Regions from separate parts of the Microbispora sp. H10670 genome, predicted to be linked through region 1. Evidence: riboswitches for the same ligand, from Rfam matches in the RefSeq annotation. Region 1 holds a riboswitch; the other holds the start of a gene.
The links. Region 1 has a riboswitch for cyclic di-AMP ahead of HHX33_RS34805 (C40 family peptidase). Riboswitches for the same ligand answer to the same signal wherever they lie in the genome.
Positions count from the first base shown of each region.

Region 2: it holds a riboswitch for cyclic di-AMP, as region 1 does, so the genes downstream of both, HHX33_RS19080 (C40 family peptidase) here and HHX33_RS34805 (C40 family peptidase) in region 1, are expected to answer to the same signal.

Region 1 is NZ_JABBWW010000001.1:98,440-101,645, forward strand. It holds gene HHX33_RS00450 (hypothetical protein) at 1-960, shown strand, start outside; cyclic di-AMP (ydaO/yuaA leader) riboswitch at 1,297-1,456, shown strand; gene HHX33_RS34805 (C40 family peptidase) at 1,695-2,090, shown strand; gene HHX33_RS00460 (SAM-dependent methyltransferase) at 2,256-2,999, shown strand; gene HHX33_RS00465 (BtrH N-terminal domain-containing protein) at 3,009-3,206, opposite strand, start outside.
Region 2 is NZ_JABBWW010000012.1:182,527-185,732, forward strand. It holds gene HHX33_RS19075 (hypothetical protein) at 1-707, opposite strand, end outside; gene HHX33_RS19080 (C40 family peptidase) at 785-1,336, opposite strand; cyclic di-AMP (ydaO/yuaA leader) riboswitch at 1,407-1,567, opposite strand; gene HHX33_RS19085 (C40 family peptidase) at 1,875-2,816, opposite strand; gene HHX33_RS19090 (NYN domain-containing protein) at 2,969-3,206, opposite strand, start outside.

The DNA of each region.
Region 1 (3,206 bases):
AACACGCTGCCCGGGGACGACGTGCTCAACGACGTGACGGTCCTGGGCAACGGGTCGGTGTGGGCGGCCGGGCACCGGGTCGTGAACGGCAGGCAGCGGGGTCTCGTCCAGCGGTTCGACGGCCGATCCTGGCGGGTCATCCCGAACAGCCCGCCGTACGAGCTGCGGGCCGTGACGGCCACCTCCGGCACGAACGCGTGGGTCTTCGGCGAGGGCAGGGCCGCGCGCTGGAACGGCCGCGGATGGACCACGATCGCCCTGGGCAGTGGCTTCTCGGCGACGGACGCCGACGCGACGGGCGCGAAGGACGTCTGGGCGGTCGCCGGGACGGCCGCCACGGCGAGGCACTGGACCGGGTCCTCCTGGAAGAGCGTCCGGCTGCCGGGCCGCGCCTCCGCCGTCGACGCGTACAAGGCCGGCGTGGCCTGGGCGGCGGGCGTCAAGGGCAACCGTCCCTCGATCATGCGGTGGAACGGGACGTCCTGGACCCTGGTCCCGGCTCCGGCGCTCGCCCTTCCCGCGCCGGACGCCGTCGTGACCATCCAGGACATCGCGGTCGTGGGATCGAAGAACGTGTGGGTCGTCGGCGGGGTCAGCTGGGAGGGCGCCGACGAGCAGGGCGACGACGTCGACTTCGGCCGCACCCTGGTCATGCACTGGAACGGCAGGTCGTGGACCGTCTCCATCGGCTCCGCCAACGCCCAGCCGTACACCGAGGTGGAGCCCGACGGCAGGGGCGGCGTCTGGGTCCTGCAGGGCAACTGGAACCCCACCCTGTGGCAGGTCACCGGCTCGACGTGGCGACAGGCCCGGCTCCTCCGGAAGTCCGGCACCGACGCCGTCGTGTTCTCCGTCGCCCGCAGGCCGGGAACGACGACGATGTGGGGCGCGGGCTTCACCGTCCCGCAGGGCGACCCCGACGACCCCTCGGCCAACGGCACGTTCTGGCGTACGCAGTGACCGCCTGACCTCGCCACGCCGTGCACCGACGGCGTGGCCGGTGCTTCGGGATCGCCCGCGGCCGGTGGAAGACACCCATCGGCCGGTTTCGCGCGCCTTGGCGACCTGCGGAAGGCCGATCAGCCGGTGTGACGAGCGTCACGTTTCCGCCTACCACACCCGCCCTGACCTGCGGCTCCTCGCTTTATGACCCCTTTATGCGGTCATAATCCTATTTGCCCCCTTTGCGGCAATACGGCGCGCCTTGGTAGTTTCCTTGCCCAACGAACCCGGCCAGCCCGTGTTCGGAAAGCGCATCCACTGTCACCGGCGCCATGCCCTCTCCCGCCCCCCTGGGCGCCGGTGATGCCGAATCCGTGCAGCAAGGAGGCTCGGAGCCGGGGAACCAATCGACCTTCCATCCGAAGGTCCGGGGTGAATCGGCGCGTAAGCGCTGTAGGGCGACTTCCCTGCCCGAATCCGTCAGCTAACCCGGTAGGCGCAAGCGGAAGACCCTAGGAGAGATCCCCCTGTCCGCCAACCCCACCACTCTGCTTCGCGCTGCCTGCGTCACGGTCGGTAGCGCAGCGCTCACCCTCTCCCTGGCAGGTTTCGGCGCCCTGCCCGCCGGCGCCGTCACGGGGACCGTGACAGCCCCGCCCCCGGACTCGACGGCCATCCCGCCCGAGCCCCCCGTCACGGCGTTCACCCCGTACGCCGGAGAGGCTCCCACGGCCTCCACGGCGGAGTCCTCCGTGAACACGAAGCTCACCAAGGCCGCTGTCCAGCAGGAGAAGGCCGAACTCGCCATCAAGGTGGCGAAAAAGCAGATCGGCGATCCCTACGTCTGGGGCGCCACGGGCCCGGGGGCGTTCGACTGCTCCGGGCTGGTCCAGTTCGCCTGGCGCAAGGCCGGCGTCAAGATCCCGCGTACGACGTGGTCGATGCTCAACGCCGTCAAGAAGAAGGTCTCCCTGGCGCGTCTCAAGCCGGGCGACCTCATCTTCACCAGTGGCGGCGGCCACGTGGGCATGTACATGGGGAACAAGAAAGTGATCAACGCTCCCCACTCCGGCGCGGTGGTCAGGGTCGACCGCCTCAAGGGCTACTGGAGGAGCAACTTCGTCACCGCCGTACGCCCCGGCGTGTGACCCCGGCGTCGTGGACGACACCCCGGCGGGGACGTCCGGTCACACGTGACCGCGTCCCCGCCGGGGGCCGGCCAGGCCGGCGGCACGCCGGCGGTCGTCCCGGCGCCGCCCGTAAGGGCGGATTCGGCTTGCCGCAAGGGTTCGGGGATGCGGAAGGATTGGGCCATGGACCGCCAGCTGATCAGCCATCTCGCTCATCGGGACCACCCCATCGCCGCGCCGGTCTCCGGTGCCAACGTGACCCGGCTGCTGCGCCGGGCCCGGCTGGCCGAGGGGGCGAGAATCCTCGATCTCGGCTGTGGCGAGGCGGCCTGGACGCTGCGCGCGCTGGCGCTCTACCAGGACGCGACCGCCGACGGTGTGGACATCTCCGCGCTCGGCCTCAAGGCGGCGGAGCAGGCGGCCGAGGTCCAGGGCGTCTGGGAGCGCATCCGGTTCCACGAGCGGCCGGCCGCCGACTTCCCGGTCGCCGAGCAGTACGACCTGGTGCTCTGCGTCGGAGCCACGCACGCGTTCGGCGGGCTCGTCCCGACCGTCGAGCACGTCCGCCGTTACCTGCGGCCGAACGGGCTGGCACTGGTGGGCGAGGGATTCTGGGAGCGCGAGCCGACCGCGGAGGCGCTCACCCGGCTGGGCGCCGCGAAGTCGGAGTTCCTCGACCTGCCCGGCACCGTCGCCGCCGCCGAGTCCCCCGGTTTCGACGTGGTCCACGCGTACACCAGCGACCTGGCCGAATGGGACGAGTACGAGTGGTCCTGGACGGGCACGCTGCTGCGCTGGGCCAACGAGCACTCCGGCCCGGACGCCGACGACGCTCGCACGGCGGCTCTGGAGCACCGCGACATGTGGCTGCGCGGTTACCGGGGCATCCTGGGGTTCGTCACGCTCCTCCTCCAGCGGAGGAACTGACCCGATCCCCTACAGCTGACGGAGCACCCGCATGGCGTCCTCCTCCAGGCGCGATAGGTCGCGGAGGATGACCCCGGCCTGCTCCAGGTGTCCCGCGTCACCGCTTTCTCCCGCCTTCGCGATCAGGACGGACACCTCCGTCCAGAGGCCGGCGGCCTCGGCGTACAGGCGGTGACCGGTGCGGAGGCCGCCGTCGTCGATCAGCCG
Region 2 (3,206 bases), on a different contig from region 1:
CCGGCTCCGCCGCCGGCCCGCGGGTCCGCGGCCAGCTCCGCGGCGAGTTCGGCCGCGACCACATGAACGGGCAGGCCGCTGTCGAGGTAGCCCACGTAGTCGGCGAAGCCCTCCAGGAGCCACATCGGCACCGCGCGGGGCCCGGAGGCCGCGACGTGCGTGAGCTCGTGGGTCACGACGACCTGGCGGCCGATCGCGGACAGGCGGGCGAACGCGGCGGGCTGCACGATCACCCGGTCACCGGTCGCGACGGCCGCCAGACCGCCGACCACCGCGGGGGCGGCCAGGGCGGCCGCCTGCTCCTCCGTGCGGGGCACGAGGATCACCGCGCCCCCGTGCTCTCCCCAGACCCTCGTCACCGTGCGGTCGGCCCGGCCGGCCAGCCGGGCGACCTCGGCGACCAGCCTTCGCGGCGCGCCGACGACGACGGCGCGTTCACCGCGGGCGACGGAGGCCCCCGTCCACATGCCGGGCTGCTCGCGCACGGCGGCGCGGGCCTGGGACAGCAGGGGCGACAGGGGGTCGGGCGGCGCGGCGGCGGCCGTACCGGCCAGCAGCGCGGCCAGCACGACGGCCGCGGACGCCGACCGTCCGCCGCGCGTCCTCACCAGGCCCTCGGCGCTCGCGAGGGCCTGCCGTACGGGATGGGCGGGCGCGGCGCCGGCGGGACCGAGGCCATGGGGAGCATCGTAACGAGGGAACGCCACGGCTCCGCCCACCTGTGAGGGGGGACGGAGCCGTGGAGCGGCGCCGGCGACGACGGGCTCGGCACCGGAGGGACGGATCAGGCGCCGGGGCGTACGGCGCCCACGAAGGTCGCCCTGCGGTAGGAGTCGAGCCTGTCGATCCTGACCCGCGTGCCGCTGTGCGGGGCGTGGATCATCCTGCCGTGCCCGACGTACATGCCGACGTGGCCGCCGCCGCTGGTGAAGATGAGGTCGCCGGGCTTGAAGTGGCCCCAGGACACCTTCTTCCGCACGGCGCTGCGGATGGACCACGTCGTGCGCGGCAGCCGTACGCCGGCCTTGCGCCAGGCGTAGGTGACCAGGCCCGAGCAGTCGAACGAGCCGGGACCGCTGGCCCCGTAGCGGTAGGGGTCGCCGATGTGCTTCCTCGCGGTCCTGACCGCTCGCTGCGCCTTGGCCAGCTGGAGCGCGGCCCGGCTGAGCTTCTTCCGCTTGGCGGCCGCCTTCTTCGTGGACTTCTTCGTGGCCTTCTTGGCCGCCGCGGTGGTGGCGGCCCTCGTGTTCGTCTCCGTGGTCACCTTGATGACCGTGACCGTCACCGGGTCTGCCGACGCCGGCTGCGCACCGGCGACTCCCACGGATGCCGTCAAAGCGGCACCCCCAAGGGCAATTCGGGCAAGGCGGGACAGGCTAGCGGGGGTGGTAGACAGGATCTCTCCTTGGATCTTCCGCGTACGCCTACCGGGTTAGCTGACGGGTTCGGGCGGGGAAGTCGCCCTACGGCGCGTGGACGCGCCGATTCACCCCGGACCTTCGCGAGGAAGGTCGATGGTTCCCCGGCTCCGTGCCTCCTGACTGCACGGACTCGGCAGGTCGTCGGCGCCCGGAAATCCCCTGGGGGGAGCAAGTAGACGGACGGCGCCGGCGACGGTGGATGACGCGGGCCCGGCCGGCCAGACCGGGCTCGCCGCGGCGAGGCGTGCTCACCGCGGCCCAGAAGCTACCCAGATCAGGCGGCTCCCGGCAAAGCCGCCCCGGCGCATAAAGATCGGATAACGACGGCCGCGCGCGAGAAACCGCAGCTTACCCACGTCACAGAAGACCAAGTGTGACTCTGCTCACATCAGCCATCGCAATGTCCAAATAAGGCACTTAGCTCACAGCCGGAACAAAGATCACATCGCGGGCTCAGGGGCGGACGGCGCCGATCGCGTGGTAGTCCGCCAGTGTGACAATCTTCACAACGTCGCCGGTCTGCGGAGCGTGGACGACCTTGCCGTCCCCCGCGTACAGGCCCACGTGGCCGAAGCCCGCGTGGAAGAGCAGATCGCCCGCCTGGAGCGCGTCGAGCGACACGCGGCGGCTCGCGCCCCACGCCCACTGCTCGTAGCTCGTACGCGGCAGGCTGACCCCTCCCGCCGCCCAGGAGGCCTGGACGAGGCCGGAGCAGTCCCAGGAGTCCGGCCCGCTGCCCCCGTAGCGGTACGGCTTGCCGACCTGCTTGTAGGCGAACTGGAGCGCCGACAGGGCGTTGCCCGACGCCGGGCCCTTGTAGGCGACGCCCGCGCTGTTGGGGTTGCCGGGGTTGTAGGTGCCGAGCGAGCGGAGCAGCTTCATCTGCTCGTTGACGAGCTTGTCGACCTTCTTCTTCTCGTCGGCGAGCTCGCCCCTGACCTTGGTGGCCTCGGCGTAGACGGCCTTCGTCTCGTCCCGCCGGTCCTTCAGACCCTGGATCGCGCCCTCGTACTGCTGGAGCCGCCCGATGCGCTCGGCGGAGATGTGGTTGTACGTGGCGAGACCGCTGAGCATGGTGTCGGGATCGGGGTTGTAGAAGACGCCCCACGTCCCGATGCCGCCCACCTGGTAGCTGCTGACCGCCATCGTCACCAGCCCCGAGCGCAGCGCCTCGACCCGCGCGTTCTGCTTCTTGTAGTCGTCGTTCAGCGCCAGGTACTTCTTCCTGGCCGACTTCCACTTCTCACTGGCCGCGTTGTAGCGGTCCACGAGTTTGTCCGCCTGCGCGTTCAGCCGGTTCAGCTTCGCCTTGGCCTGGGCAAGGGTGGGCTTTGGATCGGCCTGCGCGCCCGTCAGCGGCGTCAGCAGGACCACGGCGGCCAAAACGGCGGCCACCGGCACACGCCCTTGCACTCGGGCCCCCTCGGGATCAACGAAACCTGCGGCGCGACTCTATCTAGGCGATCTTGACGCTTCAACCTATTCGCAGCTATTCGCGGCAGTCATCACTCACCGGATCGACTCTCGTACGGAGCGTGCCGGACGGATCAGCCGCGGCCGAGACGCCGCAGCAGCAGGAGCGAGGGCACCGGCCGGGCGCCCATGCGGCGCACGGACTCGGCCACCTCGCGGTCGGAGGAGACGACCGCGATGCCGCGCCCCGGCGGCTCGGCGCGCACGAGCGTGCGGATCAGGTCGTCGGCGATCTCGCCGGGCGCGCTGAACATCACCCGCACCCCGCGCGGCGCGGAGACCTGCACGGGCCCGTTCAGCTCGGCGCCGTCG